4 regions of the Streptomyces showdoensis genome follow, and region 2 is predicted to be linked to each of the others. Evidence: riboswitches for the same ligand, from Rfam matches in the RefSeq annotation. Region 2 holds a riboswitch; each other region holds the start of a gene.
The links. A riboswitch is a leader RNA that binds a small molecule or an ion and turns the genes downstream of it on or off. The one in region 2 is predicted to bind cobalamin.
Positions count from the first base shown of each region.

Region 1: another riboswitch for cobalamin. It lies ahead of cobN (cobaltochelatase subunit CobN); the one in region 2 lies ahead of metE (5-methyltetrahydropteroyltriglutamate--homocysteine S-methyltransferase).
Region 3: another riboswitch for cobalamin. It lies ahead of ABD981_RS30635 (cobalamin biosynthesis protein); the one in region 2 lies ahead of metE (5-methyltetrahydropteroyltriglutamate--homocysteine S-methyltransferase).
Region 4: another riboswitch for cobalamin. It lies ahead of ABD981_RS09270 (ABC transporter substrate-binding protein); the one in region 2 lies ahead of metE (5-methyltetrahydropteroyltriglutamate--homocysteine S-methyltransferase).

Region 1 covers NZ_BAAAXG010000026.1:1,804,696-1,810,541, forward strand. Annotated here, with positions in the region: gene ABD981_RS21175 (precorrin-8X methylmutase) at 1-215, opposite strand, end outside; gene ABD981_RS21180 (cobalamin biosynthesis protein CobG) at 212-1,555, opposite strand; cobalamin riboswitch at 1,745-1,884, shown strand; gene cobN (cobaltochelatase subunit CobN) at 1,925-5,551, shown strand.
Region 2 covers NZ_BAAAXG010000012.1:15,665-21,510, reverse strand. Annotated here, with positions in the region: gene ABD981_RS06755 (DUF3592 domain-containing protein) at 1-325, opposite strand, end outside; gene ABD981_RS06750 (hypothetical protein) at 412-804, opposite strand; gene ABD981_RS06745 (hypothetical protein) at 791-1,549, shown strand; cobalamin riboswitch at 1,649-1,877, shown strand; gene metE (5-methyltetrahydropteroyltriglutamate--homocysteine S-methyltransferase) at 2,041-4,374, shown strand; gene ABD981_RS06735 (glyceraldehyde-3-phosphate dehydrogenase) at 4,538-5,846, shown strand, end outside.
Region 3 covers NZ_BAAAXG010000026.1:3,851,533-3,857,378, forward strand. Annotated here, with positions in the region: gene ABD981_RS30630 (cobyric acid synthase) at 1-993, opposite strand, end outside; gene ABD981_RS30635 (cobalamin biosynthesis protein) at 990-1,982, opposite strand; adenosylcobalamin (AdoCbl) riboswitch at 2,035-2,113, opposite strand; gene ABD981_RS30640 (hypothetical protein) at 2,285-2,506, opposite strand; gene ABD981_RS30645 (inorganic phosphate transporter) at 2,523-3,812, opposite strand; gene ABD981_RS30650 (alpha/beta hydrolase) at 4,185-5,312, shown strand; gene ABD981_RS30655 (hypothetical protein) at 5,432-5,846, shown strand, end outside.
Region 4 covers NZ_BAAAXG010000013.1:49,152-54,997, forward strand. Annotated here, with positions in the region: gene ABD981_RS09260 (D-Ala-D-Ala carboxypeptidase family metallohydrolase) at 1-392, shown strand, start outside; gene ABD981_RS09265 (glycoside hydrolase family 26 protein) at 519-1,913, shown strand; cobalamin riboswitch at 1,932-2,135, shown strand; gene ABD981_RS09270 (ABC transporter substrate-binding protein) at 2,204-3,247, shown strand; gene ABD981_RS09275 (FecCD family ABC transporter permease) at 3,244-4,290, shown strand; gene ABD981_RS09280 (ABC transporter ATP-binding protein) at 4,287-5,090, shown strand; gene ABD981_RS09285 (TetR/AcrR family transcriptional regulator) at 5,122-5,757, opposite strand.

The sequences.
Region 1 (5,846 bases), on a different contig from region 2:
AGGGCGGCACGGGCCGAGGCCACGACGCCGGGGGAGTGGGCGATGTCCCGCACGAGGTCGGTCATGCCGCAGGCGTGGATCATCCGCACCGCGACCGTGGCGACGTCGGCGGGCAGGCCCGCGAGATCCGCCTCGGCGCGGATCGTGGCAAAGGAGCGGCGGTAGATCTCCGCCCCGTCCTTCTCGTACTCGAACATCCTGTTGTTCTCGCTCATCTCGTGGGTGTCGCCGGGCCGCGGGCCGCCGCGACGGCTTCGGACAGGGAGGTACGGGGGGTGGGGACGCCGTCCACCAGGTAGGCGCCGTCCCCGGTGGCGAGGACGTCCACCCAGGCGCCGTGCGGGTGTCCGCAGCGGCGGGCGCACCCGGAGTAGTGCACGGGCAGCCGCCCCGGCGGCGCGAGGGCCGCGTCCCGCCGCACGTCGGCGAGGGACTTGGCGCAGCCGGGCCGCCCGGTGCAGGCGCCGACGCCGGTGCCGGGGGCGTCGGGCCGGGTGATCAGGCCGGCCGCGGCCAGCCCGGCCAGACGAGTCGGCTCGGCCGGTCCGGTCGGTCCGGTCAGTCCGGTCGGTCCGGTCAGTCCGGTCGGTCCGGTCGGTCCGGTCGGACCCGTCGGCTCGGCGGGCCGGCCGGGCGGTGCGGCGACGACCGCACCGCGCCAGGGCGTGAACCGCACCTCGCGGGCCGGGAGCAGCGCCCGCAGCTGGGCGGCGGTCAGCCGGCCGAGCGGCGCGAGGACGTACAGGGCGTCCGGCCCGAGCGGCCCGGGGAGCGGCGGGGTGCCCCGGGGCAGCGGCGGTACGGGGCCGGGGACGGGCTCCGCGGCGAGCCCGGCGCGCGCCAGGGCCTGCGCCAGGTCGGGCACGCACCCCTCGGGCAGCTCCCGCACCCGCCAGGCCCCGTTCCCGGCGGCCGCGGCGGCCCGCAGGAAGGCGTCGGCGGCGGCGAGCGCGGCGCGCGGGGCCTCGTCGGCGGCGACCCGGAAGGCCTGGCCGCCCAGGAGCAGCAGGGCGTGCGGGGCCGTGGCCGCGGCCGGTGCCGCTGCGAGCAAGGTCACATCCCCGCCGAGGCCCGCGACGTCCCCCCGCCCGTCGTCGAGGACGAACAGGAAGCGTCCGGAAAGCGCCGCCGTCCACTCCCGCGCGCACAGCAGGGCGTCCAGCTCCCGTGCCCACAACTGCACGTCCGCGCCGCCGAGTCCGTCCAGGCCCGCGGCCGGCGAGGCGACGATGTTGCGGATCCGTTCGTGGGTGGGCGAGGGCAGCAGCCCGGCCCGGTCGAGGAGCGCGGCCAGCTCGGCGCCGCAGTCCTCGCCGAGCCCGCGCAGCTCGGCGTTGCCGCGCGAGGTGATGCTGACGCTGCCGTCCCCGAGGGCCTCGGCCGCCGTGGCCAGCGCGAGGACCTGAGGCTCCGTCAGCAGACCTCCGGGCAGCCGGAGTCGGGCGAGCCGCCCGTCATCCGCCGCGTGCAGTCGCAGCGCACCCGGACAGGCGTCGCCGCGGTCCCGTATGAGAGGTTCGCCCGGTTCGGGCGAGGTGCGTGGGGTGGCCGACATGGCGGCGAGCATACCCACGGCCGGGTCCGCCCCCACCTGGCGCGAAGCCCGCCGCGGAGCGCACCGCGCAACGCGCGGCGCGGCACTCGGCGGCCCCGTCGCGAAGCTCTCCCCGCACCCGCCCCGCACCCCGCCCCACGGGGTGTGATCCGCCCGACCCCGGTCCACCCCCCGACGGGACGGCGAACGATCTAGGATGCAAGCGGCATGGGGTCCCAGGACCCCGGGGAGGAAGCCCGGTGAGAATCCGGCGCGGTCCCGCCACTGTGAGCCGGTCCGGGCGCGTCCCGGGCCGGTGAGTCAGGAACTCCCGCCGTCCATACGACCACCCGGGGCGCGGACAACCCCGAGGAAGGGCCTGAGCTCGCCATGCTCCTGCTGCTGTCGCACTCCGACACCGACCTGCTCAGCGCCCGCGCGGCGAACGCCGCCGCCGAAGGCCCGGTGGAGTACCGGTACGCCAACCCCGCCCGGCTGCCGCTGGCCGACCTGCCCGAGCTGCTCGACGGCGCCGAACTCGTCGTCGTCCGCCTCCTCGGCGGCCTGCGCTCCTGGGAGGAGGGCCTGGACACGGTCCTGGCCGCCGGGAAGCCCGTGGTGGTGCTCAGCGGCGAACAGGCCCCCGACGCCCAGCTGATGGAGGCCTCCACCGTCCCGGTCGGCGTGGCCACCGAGGCCCACGCCTACCTGGCGCACGGCGGCCCGGGCAACCTCGGCCAGCTGGCCCGCTTCCTCTCCGACACGGTGCTGCTGACCGGCCACGGCTTCGAGCCGCCCGCCGCCGCCCCGACCTGGGGCCCGCTGGAGCGCACCGCCTCCGTCACCGACGGCCCGACCGTCGCCGTGCTCTACTACCGCGCCCACCACATGAGCGGGAACACCGCCTTCGTCGGCGCCCTGTGCGACGCGATCGAGGCGAAGGGCGCCCGCGCGAAGGCCCTGTACGTGGCCTCGCTGCGGGCCCCCGAACCGGAGCTCCTCGACGAGCTGCGCGGCGCCGACGCGATCGTCACCACCGTGCTCGCGGCCGGCGGCACCAAGCCGGCCGAGGCGCAGGCCGGCGGCGACGAGGAGGCCTGGGACGCGGGCGCGCTCGCCGCGCTCGACGTGCCGATCCTGCAGGCGCTGTGCCTGACCGGCTCGCGCGCCGCGTGGGAGGAGAACGACGAGGGCCTGTCGCCGCTGGACGCGGCCAGCCAGGTCGCCGTACCGGAGTTCGACGGCCGGCTCATCACCGTCCCGTTCTCCTTCAAGGAGATCGACGAGGACGGCCTGCCCGCGTACGTGGCGGACGCCGAGCGCGCCGCCCGCGTCGCCGGGATCGCCGTCCGGCACGCCCGGCTGCGGCACATCCCGAACGGCGAGAAGAAGCTGGCGCTGGTCCTCTCCGCGTACCCGACGAAGCACTCCCGCATCGGCAACGCGGTCGGCCTCGACACCCCCGCCTCCGCCGTGGCCCTGCTGCGCCGGCTCCGCGCGGAGGGCTACGACTTCGGCCCGGCCGAGGAGATCCCCGGCCTGGTCTCCGGCGACGGCGACGAGCTGATCTACGCCCTGATCGAGGCCGGCGGCCACGACCAGGACTGGCTCACCGAGGAGCAGCTGGCCCGCAACCCGGTCCGCATCCCGGCCGCCGACTACAAGCGCTGGTACGCCGAGCTCCCGGCGGAGCTGCGCGAGCAGGTGGAGGAGCACTGGGGCCCGGCCCCGGGCGAGATGTTCCTGGACCGCTCCCGCAACCCGGAGGGCGACATCGTGCTCGCGGCGCTGCGCCGCGGGAACCTGCTGGTCCTCATCCAGCCGCCGCGCGGCTTCGGCGAGAACCCGATCGCGATCTACCACGACCCGGACCTGCCGCCCTCGCACCACTACCTGGCGGCCTACCGCTGGATCGCCGCCCGCGCCGAGGACGGCGGCTTCGGCGCCGACGCGATGGTGCACCTGGGCAAGCACGGCAACCTGGAGTGGCTGCCCGGCAAGAACGCCGGCCTGTCCGCCGCCTGCGGCCCGGACGCGGCCCTCGGCGACCTGCCGCTGGTCTACCCGTTCCTGGTCAACGACCCGGGCGAGGGCACCCAGGCCAAGCGCCGCGTGCACGCCACGCTCGTCGACCACCTGGTGCCGCCGATGGCCCGCGCCGACTCGTACGGCGACATCGCGCGCCTGGAGCAGCTGCTCGACGAGTACGCGCAGATCAGCAGCATGGACCCGGCGAAGCTGCCGGCGATCCGCGCGCAGATCTGGACGCTGATCCAGGCGGCCAAGCTGGACCACGACCTGGGCATGGAGGAGCGGCCGGAGGACGACGGCTTCGACGACTTCCTGCTGCACGTCGACGGCTGGCTGTGCGAGGTCAAGGACGCCCAGATCCGCGACGGTCTGCACGTCCTGGGCGGCGCGCCGGCCGGCGAGGCCCGGGTGAACCTGGTCCTGTCGATCCTGCGCGCCCGGCAGATCTGGGGCGGCACGCAGGCGCTGCCGGGTCTGCGCGAGGCGCTGGGCCTGGACGAGTCGGCGGCCACCCGCACCACCGCCGACGAGGCGGAGGCGAAGGCCCGCGAGCTGGTCGAGGCCATGGAGGCCGCGGACTGGTCGGTGGACGCGATCGCGTCCGTGGCCGGCGCGTACGGCTCCGAGGTGCACGCGGTGCTGCGCTTCGCCTGCGAGCAGGTCGTCCCGCGGCTGGCCGGCACCACCGACGAACTCACCCACGCCGTCCACGCGCTGAACGGCGGCTTCGTCCCGGCCGGCCCCTCCGGTTCGCCGCTGCGCGGCCTGGTCAACGTCCTGCCGACCGGCCGCAACTTCTACTCGGTCGACCCGAAGGCCGTGCCGTCCCGCCTCGCGTGGGAGACCGGCCAGGCGCTCGCCGACTCCCTCCTGGAGCGCTACCGCACGGACAACGGCGAGTGGCCGACCTCCGTGGGCCTCTCCCTGTGGGGGACGAGCGCGATGCGCACCGCGGGCGACGACGTCGCCGAGGCGCTCGCCCTGCTGGGCGTCCGCCCGCGCTGGGACGAGGCCTCGCGCCGCGTGAACGGCCTGGAGCCGATCCCGCTCGACGAGCTGGGCCGTCCGCGCATCGACGTGACGCTGCGCATCTCCGGGTTCTTCCGGGACGCGTTCCCGCACGTCATCGGGCTGCTCGACGACGCCGTCCGGCTGGTCGCGGGTCTGGACGAGGCCGACGCGGACAACTACGTGCGGGCGCACGCCCAGGCCGACCTGGCCGAGCACGGCGACGAGCGGCGCGCCACCACCCGCATCTTCGGCTCCCGTCCCGGCACGTACGGCGCGGGCCTGCTGCAGCTGATCGACTCGCGCGACTGGCGCACCGACGCCGACCTGGCCGAGGTGTACACGGTGTGGGGCGGCTACGCGTACGGCCGCGGCCTCGAAGGACGCCCGGCGCGCGCCGAGATGGAGACGGCGTACAAGCGGATCGCGGTCGCGGCGAAGAACACGGACACCCGCGAGCACGACATCGCCGACTCGGACGACTACTTCCAGTACCACGGCGGCATGGTGGCGACCGTCCGCGCGCTCAAGGGCACGGCCCCCGAGGCGTACATCGGCGACTCCACCCGTCCGGAGACGGTCCGCACCCGCACGCTGGTCGAGGAGACCTCCCGGGTGTTCCGCGCCCGCGTGGTCAACCCGCGCTGGATCGAGGCGATGCGCCGCCACGGCTACAAGGGCGCGTTCGAGCTGGCGGCCACGGTCGACTACCTCTTCGGCTACGACGCCACGACGGGCGTGGTCGCGGACTGGATGTACGACAAGCTGACCGAGGCGTACGTCCTGGACCCGGAGAACCAGGCCTTCCTCAAGGAGGCCAACCCGTGGGCGCTGCACGGCATCGCCGAGCGGCTCCTGGAGGCCGAGTCCCGCGGCATGTGGGAGAAGCCGGACCCGGAGACGCTGGCGGCGCTGCGCCAGGTCTTCCTGGAGACCGAGGGCGACCTCGAAGGCGCCGCGGACGGCGACGGGGCCTGAGTTACGATCCGGTCCGCCCGCGGCTCGCGCGGGCGGACCGGACCTGGGGTGGGGTGGTGGGCGTGCGTGCCCGCGGAGTGGTGACGACGGTGTGGGTGCTGGGCCTCGGCCTGGCCGTGGCCGGCTGCTCGGGCGGCGGGGGCACGCCCCCCGAAGCCGACCGCCCCGTCGTCCGCGCCCCCCACGACGTCGGCGCCCGCGGTGCCTCCGACGGAGCCGGCGACCCCGACGTCCCCGACGACCGCGCCCGCCTCACCGGGCCCGGCCGCCCCGACCGCGGGCGCGACGCCCTCGA
Region 2 (5,846 bases):
CGAACCGGAAGGCGTGCGGCCGGCCCGGGGGGTAGCGGATGCCGACCTCACGCCCCAGCCAGGCGGCGCGGATCAGATCGCCGCGTTCGCCGTCGTTGGTGACGGTGAACTCCTCCCCCGTGGCGGGGTCCCGGAAGGTGACGACGACCGCTATCCCCTCGCGGCCGGAGCTGCCGTGCCGCGGCTCGGTGACCCGCTCGATCCGGCCGGTGACCCGGACCGCCCGTTGGGCGCCGGTCACCCCGGCGAGCGACCGCCCGTACCCGACCAGCGCCACCGTGCCGAACACCGCGCACCACAACGCCAGATAACCGTGCCAGCCCATCCGTGCTCCCTTCGGTACCGCATGCCTCGTCGGCGTCTCGTCGGCGTCTCGTCGATGTCTCGTCCGCGCCTCTTCGGCGTATCGCTTCAGTGCGCCGGGATCCGCCGCACCACCGTGCCGTCGCCGTCCGCCTCCAGCACGGCGGCGCCGTCGGCGCCGGTCACGCCGATCCGCAGGGTGAGGGCGCCGGTCAGGCGCTCGGCGGTGAGCTGCCAGGTCTGCGGGGCGCGGACGCCGAGGGTGGTCCTGGCCTCCCGGACGAGGGCGGGGACGCGGGAATACGGCAGCGCGCCCGGGTCGAAGCCGAGGGCCTGCGAACCCGTGGGGGCGAACACGACGGTCAGCTGCCGGTCCTGGACGACGACGGTGAGCGCCCGGCGCTTCTCCTCGCCCCCGGTGAGCCCGTCGACGGCCCGGCGCAGGGCGCCCTCGTCGAGCATCGACTGGCCGGGGCCGAGGGAGACCGTGCCGGAGCCCACCGAGACGACGGTGGTGGAGGAGGTGGCGGAGGCGGTGGGGCCGGCGGGCGCGGGGGGGCCGCTCGGCCGGGTCCGGGCCGAAGAGTTCGGCGCGGAAGAGGAAGACCACGGCGGCGGCGGCGAGCAGCAGGGCGAGGAGCGTGACGCAGCCGACGGCGCTGGTCTCCGGGGGTGCGGCGGCCAGGGCCGGCCCGGGCGCCGAGTCGATGCGGGCCGTGGCCGCGCGGTCCTCCCACTCCGGGGTCGGCCGCTTCACGATCTTCACCTGCCAGGGCCGGTCCGGCGGGTACCGGACCACCAGGATGCCGCCCGGCCGGTAGTCGGGCAGGTCGACGAGGTTGACGTCCTGGACGAACACGACGCGGTAGGCGGGTCCGTCGTCCGGTGCGACGGTGAGGTCGAAGCGGACGGGCACGTCGCTCGTGTCCCCGCCGGTGGCGCGCCGTTCCTCGATCATCGCGAGGGCGGTACGGGGGACGACGGCCGCCTCGCGGGCGCGCTTCGGTGCCCCGGCGAGGAGGATCAGCAGCCCGTAGACCACGGGCACGACGAGCCCCGCGACGAACAGCGGGACCCTCTCGACGACGACGCCGACGACGAGGGCGGCGAGCGAACTCCCGATCACGGCGCCGGTCAGGAACCCGCGGACGAAGTCGAGGGGGCTACGGCGCGTCGGCGGCGCGCTCGTGGTGACCGGCGTGATCGTCATACGGGGATTGTGTCGGGCCCGGGCGGCGACCGGTAGGCGTCCGCCGCGCCACATCGGCCGGCCCCGAGGCCGGACCAAGCCGACCCCCGCGCACCCCGTCACCAGGTCGTCGCCCGGAAACCTTGCACGTCCGCCATGTGCTGCGCGTAGGGTGGCCGTTGCAGCTGGTTCGCCCCGTCCGCCAGGCGGGATGCGTCGCAAGAGGGAACCCGGTGGGAATCCGGGACTGCCCCGCAGCGGTGAGTGGGAACGACCGCCGTCAACAGCACTGGACCGTACGGTCCGGGAAGCGACGGCCAGTAGGTGTCTCGTCCGACGAGACGTGCTCGCGAGTCCGAAGACCTGCCACTGCCCGTGCGTGACGACCGCGCGCGGAGATTCCGGTGACCTCGAGGGCGGGTCGGCGACAGGACGGGCACGGCGTTCTTCCACGCGGTGTCCCCTGCCTCTTGCTTGCCTCCTTCGTGCGTGCGCGCCCTCGCGGGTCCATCCGGGGTCCCCCCACACGACTCGCGAAGGAGAGTTCCGTGACCAGCACGACCACCACGACGACCACCACCGTGTACGGGTACCCGCGCCAGGGCCCGGACCGGGAGCTCAAGAAGGCCGTCGAGGGCTACTGGCAGGGCCGGGTGACGGCGGATCAGCTGCGGCTGACGGCGGCCGGGCTGCGCCGCGCGGCCTGGCGGCAGCTCGTCGGGGACGGCGTCCGCGAGGTGCCGACCGGCGACTTCTCGTACTACGACCACGTCCTGGACACCAGCGTGATGGTGGGTGCCGTGCCCGCCCGGCACCGTGCCGCCGTCGCCGCCGACCCGCTCGACGGCTACTTCGCCATGGCGCGCGGGACGCGGGACGTGGCCCCGCTGGAGATGACCAAGTGGTTCGACACCAACTACCACTATTTGGTGCCGGAGCTGGGCCCCGACACCGTGTTCTCCGCCGACTCCCGCAAGCAGGTCGGCGAGCTGGCCGAGGCGCTGTCGCTGGGCCTCACGGCCCGGCCGGTGCTCGTCGGGCCGGTGACGTTCCTGCTGCTGGCCAAGCCGGCCGCGGACGCCCCCACCGACTTCGTACCGCTGACCCTGCTGGACCGGCTGCTGCCGGTGTACGCGGAGGTGCTGGCCGACCTGCGGGCGGCGGGCGCGGAGTGGGTGCAGCTGGACGAGCCGGCCCTGGTGCAGGACCGCACCCCGGCCGAGCTGAACGCCGCCGCCCGCGCGTACCGCGACCTGGGTGCGCTCGCCGACCGGCCGAAGCTGCTCGTCGCCTCGTACTTCGACCGGCTGGGCGAGGCGCTGCCGGTCCTGGCGAAGGCGCCGGTCGAGGGCCTCGCCCTGGACTTCACCGGTCCGGCCGCGGCGAACCTGGCGGACCTGGCGGCCGTCGGCGGGCTGCCGGGCAAGCGGCTCGTCGCCGGCGTCGTGGACGGCCGCAACGTGTGGATCAACGACCTGGAGCGCTCGCTGGCCACCCTGGCGACCCTGCTCGGGCTGGCCGGCCGGGTCGACGTGGCCGCCTCCTGCTCGCTGCTCCACGTGCCGCTGGACGCGGCGGCCGAGCGGGAGGTCGATCCGCAGGTCGCGCGCTGGCTGGCGTTCGCCCGGCAGAAGTCGGAGGAGGTCGCGACGCTGGCCCGGGGGCTCGCCGAGGGGCCCGGCGCGGTCACCGCCCGGCTCGCCGCGAACCGGGCCGCGCTGGCCTCCCGTACCGCCTCCGCGCTGACCCGCGACCCGGCGGTGCGGGCGCGGACGGCGGCGGTCACCGAGGAGGACGCCCGCCGGGCGCAGCCGTACATCGAGCGGGCCGCCGCCCAGCGGGCGCAGCTGCGGCTGCCGCTGCTGCCGACGACCACGATCGGTTCCTTCCCGCAGACGACGGAGCTGCGCTCGGCCCGGGCCGACCTGCGCGCGGGGCGGATCGACGCGGCCGCGTACGAGGGGCGGATCGAGGCGGAGGTGCGGGAGGTGGTGGCGTTCCAGGAGAAGGCGGGCCTGGACGTCCTGGTGCACGGGGAGCCCGAGCGCAACGACATGGTGCAGTACTTCGCCGAGCGGCTGGACGGCTATCTCGCGACTCGGCACGGCTGGGTGCAGTCGTACGGCACGCGGTACGTCCGGCCGCCGGTGCTGGCCGGGGACGTGTCGCGGCCGGCGCCGATGACGGTGCGCTGGACGGCGTACGCGCAGTCGCTGACCTCGCGGCCGGTGAAGGGGATGCTGACGGGGCCGGTGACGATGCTGGCCTGGTCGTTCGTCCGGGACGACCAGCCGCTCGCGGAGACGGCCCGGCAGGTGGCGCTCGCGCTGCGGGACGAGGTCGGCGACCTGGAGGCGGCGGGGACCTCGGTCGTGCAGGTGGACGAGCCGGCGCTGCGGGAGACGCTGCCGCTGCGCGCGGCGGGGCGGGCGGAGTACCTGGCGTGGGCGACGGAGGCGTTCCGGCTCGCGACGAGCGGGGTGCGGCCGGACACCCAGATCCACACCCACATGTGCTACGCCGAGTTCGGTGACGTCATCGGCGCCATCGACGAGCTGGACGCGGACGTGATCAGCCTGGAGGCGGCCCGTTCGCACATGCAGGTGGCGCGCGAGCTGGCCGGCCACGGCTACCCGCGCGAGGCGGGTCCCGGGGTGTACGACATCCACTCCCCCCGGGTGCCGGGCCCGGAAGAGGCGGCCGAGCTGCTGCGGACGGGGCTCGCGGCGATCCCCGCCGACCGGCTGTGGGTCAACCCGGACTGCGGCCTGAAGACGCGCACCTGGCCGGAGACGCGGGCGGCGCTGGAGAACCTGGTGGCCGCGGCGCGCACCGTCCGGGCGGAGCTGGCGGCGCGGGGGGAGGGAGCGGCGGCGCGGTGAGGGGGCGCCGTCACGGCGGCGCCGTGACCACGGTGCCGTGAGGCGACAGGGGTGAAGGGTTCCCGGGGACGTGACGACCGCCTCCCCGGGGACCCCTTGAAGGACCGGAGGACCGTCGGGTTAGCATATGAGCACTGCCTAGCTCGATCGAGAGATGCTTTCTGTGACTGTCAACGAGGACTCGTTCACAAACTGGAAGAACCGCGAGGAGATCGCGGAGTCCATGATCCCGATCATCGGGAGGCTGCACCGGGAGCAGGACGTCACCGTCCTCCTGCACAGCCGCTCCCTGGTGAACAAGTCGGTGGTGAGCATTCTCAAGACCCACCGGTTCGCCCGCCAGATCGACGGCGAGGAGCTCTCGGTCACCGAGACGATGCCGTTCCTTGAGGCGCTGACCACCCTCGACCTGGGCCCGTCCCAGATCGACATCGGCATGCTGGCCGCCGAGTACAAGGCCGACGACCGCGGCCTGTCGGTGGCGGACTTCACCGCCGACGCCGTCGCGGGCGCCATCGGCGCCAACAAGATCGCGCGCGGTGACGGCCGTGACGTCGTCCTGTACGGCTTCGGCCGCATCGGTCGCCTGGTGGCCCGCCTGCTCATCGAGAAGGCCGGCTCCGGCAACGGTCTGCGCCTCCGCGCCATCGTCGTCCGCGGCGGCGGCGACCAGGATCTGGTGAAGCGCGCCTCGCTGCTGCGCCGGGACTCGATCCACGGCCAGTTCCAGGGCACCATCACCGTCGACGAGGCGAACAGCACCATCGTCGCCAACGGCAACTCGATCCGCGTGATCTACGCCAACGACCCCTCCGAGGTCGACTACACGGCGTACGGCATCGAGAACGCCATCCTCATCGACAACACCGGCAAGTGGCGCGACCGCGAGGGCCTGTCCAAGCACCTGCGCCCCGGCATCGACAAGGTCGTGCTGACGGCTCCGGGCAAGGGCGACGTCCCGAACATCGTGCACGGGGTCAACCACGACACGATCAAGCCGGACGAGCAGATCCTGTCCTGCGCGTCCTGCACCACCAACGCCATCGTCCCGCCGCTGAAGGCCATGGACGACGAGTACGGCGTGCTGCGCGGTCACGTGGAGACCGTCCACTCGTTCACGAACGACCAGAACCTGCTGGACAACTACCACAAGGCCGACCGTCGCGGGCGTTCCGCGCCGCTCAACATGGTGATCACCGAGACCGGTGCCGCCTCGGCCGTCGCCAAGGCGCTGCCGGAGCTGAAGGCCCCGATCACCGGCAGCTCGATCCGCGTCCCCGTCCCGGACGTCTCGATCGCCATCCTCAGCCTGCGCCTGGGCCGCGAGACCACCCGCGAGGAGGTCCTGGAGTACCTCCGCGACGTCTCGCTGCACTCGCCGCTGAAGCGCCAGATCGACTTCACCACGGCCCCCGACGCCGTCTCGATGGACTTCGTGGGCTCGCGCCACGCGTCGATCGTGGACGCCGGCG
Region 3 (5,846 bases), on a different contig from region 2:
CCGCCGGGCGAGCGCGTCGGCCAGGCCGCGCTCCCGCAGCCAGGCCAGGGCCTTGACGGTGCCGCGGGTGCCGGGCACGACGACCAGGTCCGCGTCGACGAGCTCCTCGGGCCGGTCCACGAAGCGGACCACCACGCCCGGCTCGGCGGCCAGCGCGTCCACGTCGGTGAAGTTGGACATCAGCGGGACGGCGCAGACGGCGACCCGCAGCACGTCGGCGCCGACCGGCGGCGCCACCACCGACTCGCGGACGGTGCCCCGCAGCGAGACCCGCAGGCCGTCCTCCTCGTCTATGCCGAGCCCGTGGGCGTACGGCAGGACACCGAAGGTCCGGCGCCCGGTCAGCCCGTGGAGCATGTCGAGCCCGGGCTCCAGCAGCGTGACGTCGCCCCGGAACTTGTTCACCAGGTACCCGGCGACGAGCTCCTGGTCCTCGGGCGCGAGGAGCGCGGTGGTGCCGAAGAACTGGGCGAACACCCCGCCCCGGTCGATGTCGCCGACCACCACGACGGGCAGCCGCGCGGCGCGCGCGATGCCCATGTTCACGATGTCGGTGCGCCGCAGGTTGATCTCGGCCGGACTGCCCGCCCCCTCGCAGATCACGGCGTCGTACGTGCCCCGCAGCTCCTCCAGGCACGCCATCACCGGCTCGAACAGCGTCCGCTGCCGTCCCCCGTGGTAGCCGCGGGCGCTCATCTCGCCGACCGGCTTGCCCATGAGCACGACCTGGCTGGAGCGGTCGCTGCCGGGCTTCAGGAGGACCGGGTTCATCAGCGCCGTGGGCTCGACGCGGGCGGCCTGCGCCTGCATGGCCTGGGCGCGGCCGATCTCGGCGCCCTCCCGGGTCACGAAGGAGTTGAGGGACATGTTCTGCCCCTTGAACGGCGCGACCTTGATCCCCTGCCGGACCAGCCAGCGGCAGATGCCGGCCGTGACGACGCTCTTGCCCGCGTCGGACGTGGTCCCGGCGACCAGCAGCCCCCCACCCCTCATGCGTTCCTCCGCTTCAGCGCGCTCGCGATCAGCCGGCCGCCCACGCAGGCGGCCAGGGTCAGTCCGGTCACCCGGCGGGACAGGCGCACCGCCCGGTCGATGTCCGCGACCTCGACGGGCCGCCCCTCCGCGTTGAGGACGGGCCGGTGTTCGACCCGGCCGCCGTAGGCCAGGGTGCCGCCGAGCCGGACCCCCAGCGCTCCCGCGAAGGAGGCCTCCACCGGTCCGGCGTTGGGGCTGGGGTGCTTCGACGCGTCCGCGCGCCAGGCGCGCACCGCCCCGCGCGGGTTCCCGCCGGCGACGGTGGCGAGCGCGGCGGTGAGCCGGGCGCCCGGCCAGCCGGCCAGGTCGTCGAGCCGGGCCGAGGCCCAGCCGAAGCGGCGGTACTTCGGCGACTTGTGGCCGACCATCGCGTCCAGGGTGTTCACGGCGCGGAAGCCGAGCAGGCCCGGCACGCCCGCGACGGCGCCCCAGAACAGGGCGCCCACCACGGCGTCGGAGGTGTTCTCGGCGACCGACTCGACGACCGCGCGGGCCATCGCGGGGCCGTCCAGGGAGTGCGGGTCGCGTCCGCACAGGTGCGGCAGGCGCTCCCGGGCGACCTCCAGGTCCCCGGCCGCGAGCGCCCCGCCGATCGCGCGGGCCTCGCGGCCCAGGGTGGTGCCGCCGACGACGGCCCACACGGAGGCGGCGGTCAGGGCGACGGTGGCCGTGCGGCTGCCCCGTACCGTGCGGGCGGCCAGCGCGCCGAGCGCCACGGTGGATCCGGCGCAGACGGCGGTGTGCAGGGCGCCCCAGCCGCGGTGGTCGCGCAGCAGGCGTTCCTCCACCGCGCCGGCCGCCCGGCCGAAGGCGGCGACGGGGTGGCCGCGGCGGGGGTCGCCGGCGATCAGGTCGACGGCGAGGCCGGCGGCCGCCCCGTACGCGAAGGCGGTGGTGGCACCCGGGATGCCGGGGGCACCGGGAAGGCTGAGGGCGCGGCCGGGCATGGCGCTCTGTCCTCACTCAGGGTCCGCGCCCTGGATCGACGTGACCGGCGGCGAGAGTTCCTGACTCCCGGCCCCGGGGGGGGCCGGTCACAGTGGCGGGACCGCGCCGGATTCGCACCGGACTTCCTCTCCATTGCCGCCGTAATGGCCCCGGCAGTCCACCACGCTGCGCGAACAGCCGTCAACTCACCCTTGACCTGCGCCGGGTCACTGTGCGGAGCGCCACAAACACGACGGACGGGCGGTCCGCACCCTCGGGTGCGGACCGCCCGTCCGTCGTACGCGTCGTCGGGCCCGGAGGCTCAGACGACGATCAGGTAGATGCCGTACGCCACGGCCGCCGCGCAGAGGGCGAAGCAGGCGTAGGCGCCGGTGCGGGCCAGGGTGGCGGTGCCGCCGTTCTCGGCGGCCTCCTCCTGCTTGGAGAGGCCCATGACACCGAGGGTGAAGAGGCCCACCAGGGCGACGGTCGCCACGAGGCTGACTCCGAAGACGGAGCCCAGGGCTGCCCAGTCGATCTTCATGCTTGGTTCCAGTTCCTTAGACCGCGGCGGCGGGGGCCGGGGGAGCGGCCGGGTCCGTGGGGCCCGGGGTGGGGATGGTGGTCTTCAGGTCCTCGTCCGCGACGGCGGCGACGGAACCGGCCGGCGGCGGCGGGGTCACGGCCGCGATGGCGGTGGTCACGACGCCCGCGGGCTCGGCGGGAGCGGCCGGGGCGTCCAGGTCGTCGGCCGTGACGTTGTTGTGGTCCACCGGCTTGCGGCGGGACAGCGACCAGATCACGGCGGAGCCGGCGACCAGCAGGACCGCGACGGCGGCGATGCCCCAGGTGCCCTGCTTGGTGAGGAACTCGGCGGCGGCACCGACCAGGCCCGCGGCGGGCAGGGTCAGGCCCCAGGCGACGAACATCCGGGTGGCGGTCGACCAGCGGACGACACCGCCCTTGCGGCCGAGGCCGGCGCCCATCACGGCACCGGAGCAGGACTGGGTGGTGGAGAGGGAGAAGCCCAGGTGGGACGAGGCCAGGATGACCGTGGCGGCGCTGGTCTGGGCGGCGAAGCCCTGCTGCGGCTGGAGGTCGGTGAGGCCCTTGCCCATGGTGCGGATGATGCGCCAGCCACCGAGGTAGGTGCCGAGCGCGATCGCGACACCGGCGGAGACGATGACCCACATGGGCGGGTTCGAGCCGGGGGCGAGGACGCCGCTGGTGACCAGGGCGAGGGTGATGATGCCCATCGTCTTCTGCGCGTCGTTGGTGCCGTGCGCGAGGGAGACGAGACCGGCGGAGGCGATCTGGCCGGCCCGGTAGCCCTTGGCGGTGGCCTTGGTCCCGGTGTTCGACTTGGCGCCGAGGCGGTAGGTCAGGCGGGTCGCGACCATCGCGGCCAGACCGGCCACGATCGGGGCGGCGACGGCCGGGATGAGGACCTTGGTGACGATGGTCGGGCCGTTGACCGCGTCCCAGCCGGCCGACATCACGGCGGCGCCGATGAGGCCGCCGAAGAGGGCGTGGGAGGAGCTGGACGGCAGACCGAGCAGCCAGGTCAGCAGGTTCCACAGGATGGCGCCGACGAGCGCCGCGAAGATCACTTCTGTGCGAATGCCCTCTTCGTTGATGATCCCGCCGGAGATCGTCTTGGCGACCTCCACGGACAGGAACGCGCCGACGAGGTTCAGCACGGCGGACATGGCCACCGCCGTCTTGGGCTTGAGAGCACCGGTCGAGATGGTCGTCGCCATCGCGTTGGCGGTGTCGTGGAAACCGTTCGTGAAATCGAACACGAGAGCTGTCACGACCACAATCGCGAGCAGCAGCGTGATGTGTTCCATTTACCCAGGCAATCGTTTGACGTCAGTGGCTGGTCGAACGTACGCAACCTGGGTGAACGGAAGATGAACTGGGTCCGGCTGTGTGGTGTCCCCAACCGGGGTCCCGGGATTCCGCTTCCGCCCCGGACGGCCGCGCTGTCCACCATGCGGTCGTGGTGCGACCCGGGGTAAGCCCTGGCGTACCGGGACGGATGCGACTCCCACCCCTTCCGCCGCTCTCCACCCGTTCCGTCCCGTGGACCCCGCGCGGACCCCGTCAGTCGTACGGGCGACCCCTCCGGGGAGACCCATGTCACTCGTCCGGGGGCCCGTGCCCCGCGTCCGGCGTGTCGCCCGGTGGCAGCCTCCGCGCACTCTGCCGACACTGGGAGCGTGCGCCCGGCTACAGCGACGGCAGCGGCCGTCACCACAGTGATCGGTGTCGGCGCGGCCGCGGTGGCGGCCGGCCGGTACGCCAGCGACGCCGCCCTCGGGGTGCCGTCCGGACGTCCCCTCCCCGGAGATCCCAAGCTGACCGTGCACGCCACGGGCCCCGGCCGGATCACCCTCACCCGCAGCCTGGCCTCCCTGCGCCCCGGCACGTACGGGATCGAGGCCGCCGGACTGCACGCGGTCGTCGGCCCCGTCCTCGACCGGGTCCCGCACACCGCCGACACCGTGGTGCGCCGGCTCGAACGGGTCGAGCTCGGCACCCTCTCCACCGGCGCCCGCGTCCGCTTCACCCCCCAGCTGCACTGCGGCACCCCCGAGACCGCCCTCGGCCTGGCCCACGAGGACGTCGAGATCCCCGGCGAACTCGGCACCCTCCCCGCCTGGCTCGTCCCCGGCGCCCACTCCACCTGGGTGATCGCCCTGCACGGCCTCGGCGCCACCCGCGAGCACGCCCTCAACCTCGTCCCCTTCCTCCAGCGCCGCCAGGTCCCCGTCCTCGTCCCCGCCTACCGGGGCGACGAGGGCGCGCCCGCGGCCCCCGACGGCCTCGCCCACCTGGGCGACTCCGAGTGGCGCGACGTCGACGCCGCCATCCGCTACGCCGTCCGCCGGGGCGCCGGACAGGTCGTCCTGCACGGCTGGGGGGCCGGCGCCGCGATGGCCCTGCACGCCGCCGCCGGCTCCGGGGTGCGGGACAGGATCCGCGGCCTGGTGCTCGACTCCCCGGTCCTCGACTGGGAGGCCACCCTGCGCAACCTCGCCGCCGCCCGCGGCGTGCCCGGCCCCCTCGTCCCGCTCGCCGTCCGCGCCGCCCAGGGCAGGACCGGCCTGCACGGCGACCGGCTCGCCGAGGCCGCCGACCCCGCGGGCCTGCGCGTGCCGACCCTCGTCTTCCACGGGCCCGACGACACGATCGCCCCCTGGGCCCGCTCGCAGGAGCTCGCCGCCCTCCGCCCCGACCTGGTCACCCTCACCACGGTCGGCAACGCCCCCCACGCGGCCATGTGGAACGCGGACCCGCTCCGCTACGAGGAGGCCCTGCGCCGCTTCCTCACGCCGCTCGTCTAGGTCCTGCCCTCCGGATCACGCCGGGCCGGACCGGGGCGCAGCCCCCGAAGCCGGGCCCGATGCAGCGGCGTTGCGGATTCCGATTGGGCTTTCGGGCCGTCAGCGGGAAGACTGCCCCCGTGACGTCTCGAAAGCCCGATGAACCATTGGCGCGCAACTCCAGACTCCGACTCGTCCGTCCGCGGGCCCTCGCCACCGCGCGGCGGGCCGTGACGACCCGGCGCACCCGCCCGGCGCCGCGGCCGCCCGAGGGAACACCGCCCCGGGCGGAACTGGCGGGACAGGCCCGTGCCGTGCTTGCCGACGCCGTACGGATCGCCCGCTGGGCCGCCGTGGAGCGGAACGCCGAGACGGCTCCCCCGGACGTCGACGCCGGGGAACGGGCCGCCGCGGCACTGGGCCTGACGCCCGCGCAGGTCCGGGCCGGCTGGGACCGCGCCCGGCTCGCCGGACTCGTCGAACTGCACGGCGACACCGCCCGCCCCGGCTGGCGGCTGCACGCCTGGGACCGCGACGACTCCGCCGTGCTGCGCG
Region 4 (5,846 bases), on a different contig from region 2:
TCGACTTCTCCGAGTTCGAGAGCAAGGACGGCTCGGGCTTCTCCGGCGGCAAGGTGGGCGCCGCGACCGTCAAGGAGAACGTACGCCGCAACATGTACAAGCTGGAGGCGCTGCGCAAGAAGTGCGGCGACCGGGCCGTCACGGTGAACTCCGGCTTCCGCAGCATCTCCCACAACTCCTCGGTGGGCGGGGCGAGCAACTCCCAGCACCTGTACGGGATCGCCGCGGACGTGGCCATCTCCGGCCTGTCCACGAAGAGCATCTACCAGAAGGCCGAGACCTGCGGCTACTCGGGCCTGGAGACCTACACGGTGTCGTGGCAGCACGTCGACTCCCGGGTCGAGTACCCGTACGGATCGCAGTCCTGGTGGTGGCAGGACGGCGTGGCCTGACCACCGCTCCGCTCCACACTCCCCGGGCCCGCCCCCGCGCGGTCGACGCCGCGCCGGGGCGGGCCCGCGGGCTGGATAGCATCGGGGGGTTCGCACTCCCGTCCCCCTGTCCCGGAGGTCCGCGTCATGCGCAGGCGCACGTTCGTCACCGCTCTCGGCGCCGCAGTCGCGGCGGGCGGCCTGCCGATCGGCACCGCGCGGGACGCCGCCGCCGCGCCGACCGCCGCGCCGGGCATCGCGCCCACGCTGACCGGCCGTGATCCGGCCGCCTCCCCCAACGCCCGGGCTGTGTACGCGCATCTGGTGAAGCTGGAGAACGACGCCCGCTCCGGGAACCGGCCGATGACCGTCATCGGCCAGCACATCGAGGGCCAGCAGGAGCTGTACAACGCCTCCTACGGCGACACGGGCGGCACCACCCACGTCGGGTACTACTACAAGAAGGTCCGGGACATCACCGGCAAGCTCCCCGGCTTCCTGGAGATCGACCTCGGGCCCGGGTACGGCGCGGCGGACGGCTGGGGCAGCTACGAGGACCGCTCGTACAACCGGCCCCTCGGACTGCCGACGGGCCGGCGCCCGTGGCAGTACGCGGACGACGTCGTCGACGTCGCGACGGGCGTGTGGAAGGGGCTGCCGCGCGCCGCGGACGGCACGTACAACCCGTCGGGCGTCATGCGCCGTTCCGACGGCGGGAGCGCGACCCTCGCGAACGGCGGGGCGGCGGCCGGGATCGTCGGGATGAGCTTCCACCAGCCCTACCCCGGTTCGCCGTTGAAGGACTGGAGCCGGGTGCTGACCCAGGTCCGGGGCGAGCACCCGGGCGGCAGCGCGGGCAATCCCCTCGCGAGCCTCACCACCGACCAGGCGTGGTTCGACCGGGTCGTCGACTGGGAGTCGGACACGCCCGAGTACCGGGCCCTCCTGGCCGACCTCGGCTTCCTCGCCGCCTCGTTGTCGTACTTCGCCGCGTACGACGTCCCCGTCCTGCTGCGGCCCTACCACGAGATGAACGGCGACTGGTTCTGGTGGGGCGGGAAGACCCCGGCCGGCTACAAGAAGCTGTGGCGGATCATGTACGACTTCCTCGTGAGGACGAAGGGCCTGCACAACCTGATCTTCGTCTGGTCGCCGAACGCCTGGCACCCGCAGGGCGACGACGCTCCGTGGGACTACTACCCGGGAGCGGACCTGGTCGACGTGGTCGGCGTCGACGACTACGACCCCTACTCCGCCGCCTCGGACCTCACGCACACGTACTACACGGGGCTCGCCGGCTACGGGAAGCCGCGGATGCTCGCGGAGACGTGGAACATGCCGATCACGGCCGCGGGCAGCGACGCGCTGGCCCGCAGCCCGTGGGTGATCTGGAACATCTGGGGCTCCGGCACGACCAGGACGGACATCAACGGCAACGCCGACGTCAAGGCCACGTACTACGCCGCCGACCGGGTGTACACGGGAGGATCGGGAACCGGCCTCGGCCAGAACTTCGACTGGGGGTCCCTCCACGCGCACTGAGGGACCAAGATCGTCCAGTGGTAGTGTGCCGGAGCCAGTCGCACCCGTGTACGCATCGACACGATCCGTCCACGGGTCAGGGAATCCGGTGGGAATCCGGAGCTGACGCGCAGCGGTGAGGGTGACGGGCGGAGCATCGGCCACTGGGTCCCGAGGGGCCCGGGAAGGCGTTCCGGCCGGGCGACCCCGAGTCCGAAGACCTGCTGGCGGCCCCGGCGTCGTACGCCGTCGCCCGGGGAGCACCGTACTTCAGGCTCCGCGCATGGGCCGTGACGCAGAGGACTCCTTCCGTGCCCCTCCCCCGCCCCGTCCGTTTCGCCGTGCCGCTGGTGGCCGGTGCCGTTCTCGTGGCCGGCTGCGGTGCCGGTGGAGGCACGGCGGCACCGCCCGACGCGGAGGCGGCGGGCGCCGGTCGTCCGGTCGTCCTCGACAACTGTGGACAGCGGGTCGAGGTCGGGCGCGCGCCCCGCCGTGCGGTCGCGCTCGACCAGGGGTCGGCCGAGATCCTGCTCTCGCTCGGGCTGGCCGACCGCATGGTGGGCACCGCCACCTGGACGGACCCGGTCCTCAAGGGACTGGAGAAGGCGAACGCCACGGTCCCCCGGCTCGCGGACCGCTACCCGTCGTTCGAGAAGGTGCTCGACACCGAACCCGACTTCGTCAGCGCGTCGTTCCTGTACACCCTGGGCAAGGGCGGCGTGGCGCCCCGGGAGCGGTTCGCGAAGCTGGGCGTGCCCGCCTATCTCTCCCCCTCCGACTGCGTCGGCAAGGACAACAGCGGTGACGGCGACGGCGTGCGGACCCGGCCGCTGACCATGGACACCGTGTACGGCGAGATCCGCGACCTGGCGCGGGTGTTCGGAGTCCCCGAGCGGGGCGAGAAGCTGGTCGGCGAGCTCCGGGCCCGGGTGGCCGCGGCCACGGCGGGCGCCGACTTCGGCGACGCGTCCGTCCTCTACTGGTTCTCCGACTCCCAGGGGCCGTACATGGCCGGGTGCTGCGGCGCGCCGGGGATCGTCAGCGGGACGCTCGGCGTGAAGAACGTCTTCGACGACACGAAGGAGGAGTGGCCGCAGATCAACTGGGAGACGGTCGCCGACCGCGATCCCGACGTGCTGGTGATCGCCGATCTGACCCGCAGGGCCCAGTCGGCCGAGAGCGCGGCCAAGAAGATCGAGTTCCTGGAGTCGCACCCGGTCACCCGGAACATGACCGCCGTGCGGAAGAAGCGGTACGTGGTCCTCAGCGGGCAGGCCATGAACCCCACGATCCGCACGGTCGAGGGCATCGAGAAGGTGGCCGCCGCGCTGCGGGCGTACGGGCTCGCGAAGTGACCCGGTCCGAGCGGCCCGGGTCCCGCACGTCCCCGGTGTTCACCCCACTTGGCGCGGCGGCCGGGATCGTCCTGCTGTGTGCCTCCGTCGCCCTCGCGCTCACCATCGGCCCGGCCGACATCCGCGTCGCGGACACCTGGTCCGTGGTCGCCTCCCGCCTCGGCGGCGGGCCGTCCGGTCTGAGCCCCATCCGGGACGGCATCGTCTGGGACCTCCGGCTGCCCCGTACGCTCCTCGCGGCCGTGTGCGGTGCGGGACTGGCGGTCTGCGGCGCGGTGATGCAGTCCCTGCTGCGCAATCCGCTCGCCGACCCGTTCGTCCTCGGCGTCTCCTCCGGCGCCTCGACCGGCGCCGTCGCCGTGGTCGTCCTCGGCGTGGGCGGGGGCCTGGTGTCCGTCGCCGGGGGCGCGTTCCTGGGGGCGCTCTGCTCCTTCGCGCTGGTCCTGCTCCTCAGCCACACGCTGGGCGGGTCGACGGACCGGGTCGTCCTGGCGGGGGTCGCCGCGATGCAGCTGTTCTCCGCGCTGACCTCGTTCGTCGTGATGACCGCCGCCGACGCCGAGACCACCCGGGGCGTCCTCTTCTGGCTGCTCGGCTCGCTCACCGGCACGGGCTGGACGGACGTCGGGGTGTGCGCCGCCGTCCTGGCCGTCGCGCTCACGGTCTGCGGCGGGTACGCCCGCACCCTGGACGCCTTCGCGTTCGGCGAGGACGCGGCGGCGACGCTCGGGGTGTCCGTGGCCCGGACCCGGCTGGTCCTGCTCTCGGTCACCGCCCTGCTCACCGCCGTCCTCGTCTCCGCCGCGGGCGCGATCGGCTTCGTCGGCCTGGTCCTGCCGCACGCGGTCCGCGCCCTCGCCGGCCCGGGCCACGCCCGGCTGCTGTCGCTGACCGCGCCGGCCGGGGCGGTCTTCCTGGTCTGGGCCGACACGCTCGCCCGCACGGCCCTCGACCCCCAGGAGGTGCCGGTCGGCGTGGTCACCTCGCTCATCGGCGTCCCGGTGTTCGTCCTCGTCCTCTACCGCACCAGGAGCACGCGATGAGCACCTCGCCGACACGCGGGACCGGGCTCCGGGCCGAGCGCGTCTCCCGCACCGCGGGCGGCGCCCTCGTCCTGGACGGGGTGACCGTCGCCCCGGGGCCGGGCACCCTCACCGGGCTGCTGGGGCCGAACGGTTCGGGGAAGTCCACCCTGCTGCGCGTCCTGTCGGGGGTCCTCGCGCCGGACGCCGGGGTCGTGACCCTGGACGGCGACCCGCTGAGCGGCGTCCCGCGCCGCGCGCTCGCCCGGCGCCTGGCCGTCGTCGAGCAGCACGCCGACACGCAGGTCGACCTGACGGTGGCGGACGCCGTACGGCTCGGCCGCGTCCCGCACCGCCGGGCCTGGTCTCCGTCGACGGGCGCCGACGAGGAGGCGGTACGCGCCGCCCTCGCCCGCACCGGGCTGACCGACCGCGCCCACCGCACCTGGCGCACCCTCTCCGGCGGCGAACGCCAGCGCGTCCAGATCGCCCGCGCCCTCGCCCAGGAGCCGCGCGAGCTCCTGCTGGACGAGCCGACCAACCACCTCGACATCCAGCACCAGTTGGACCTCCTGGCCCTGATCTCGGGCCTGCGCCTCACCTGCGTGATGGCCTTGCACGACCTCAACCTGGCAGCGATGTACTGCGATCACGTCGTGGTCCTGAGCGAGGGCCGGGTGGTGGCCGCGGGGCCGGTGGAGGAGGTCCTCACGGAACGGCTCGTCCGGGACGTCTACGGCGTCCGCGCCTCCGTGACCCGACCCTCCCCGGACCGGCGCCCCCACATCCGCTTCCTCGGCACGGCGGCGGCGGAGGACTGAGGCACCCCGGCGGGTCGCCTCCCCGTTCCCGTCACCGCTGCCCGCGGGGGCGGGTGAGCGTCGCGAAGAGGGCGGCGAAGTTGTCGAGGGAGCGCAGGGCCACCGCGCCGTCCCGGTGGGCGAGCCAGGAGGAGACGACGCCGTTGAGCACCGGGACGACCATCTCGGCCAGGGTCCGCACCTCGACCGTCAGCTCCAGTTCGGCCTCGTCCGTGAAGCGCTCCAGGTACGCGACGACCTCGTCGACGTAGCCCCGGTGGTCCCAGGCCGGCAGTTCGCTCAGTTCCGGGTCGCGCAGGGCCAGGGTGACGAGTTCGATCAGGACGAGCTGGGCCGCGGGGTCCTTCTCGACGTCCGCCCAGAAGGCGCGCAGGAGCGCGCGGATGCTCTCGGCGGGGTCGGCCGCGGGGACGACGGCGGGCCAGGCTCCGTCCAGGGTGACGTGGATGCCGGTCGACAGCAGCGCGGCGTACAGCTCCTGCTTCGAGCGGAAGCAGTAGTGGAAGGCGCCATGCGGCATGTCCGCCTCCGCGCAGATCGCGCGCGTCGTCGCCGCGGCGATGCCGTCGCGCTTCATCACGCGCAGCGCCGCGGCCACGAGCCGCTCGCGCCGGACGTCTGCGCTGATCTGCTTCTTCGTGCCCTTGCCCGCGGGTGCCGTCGTCATGCCGCCACCCTAGCAGCACCTTGGCCAACCGACTTGGCCAACCGACTTGGCCAACTGACTTGGCCGAATGACTCGGCTGGATGACTTGG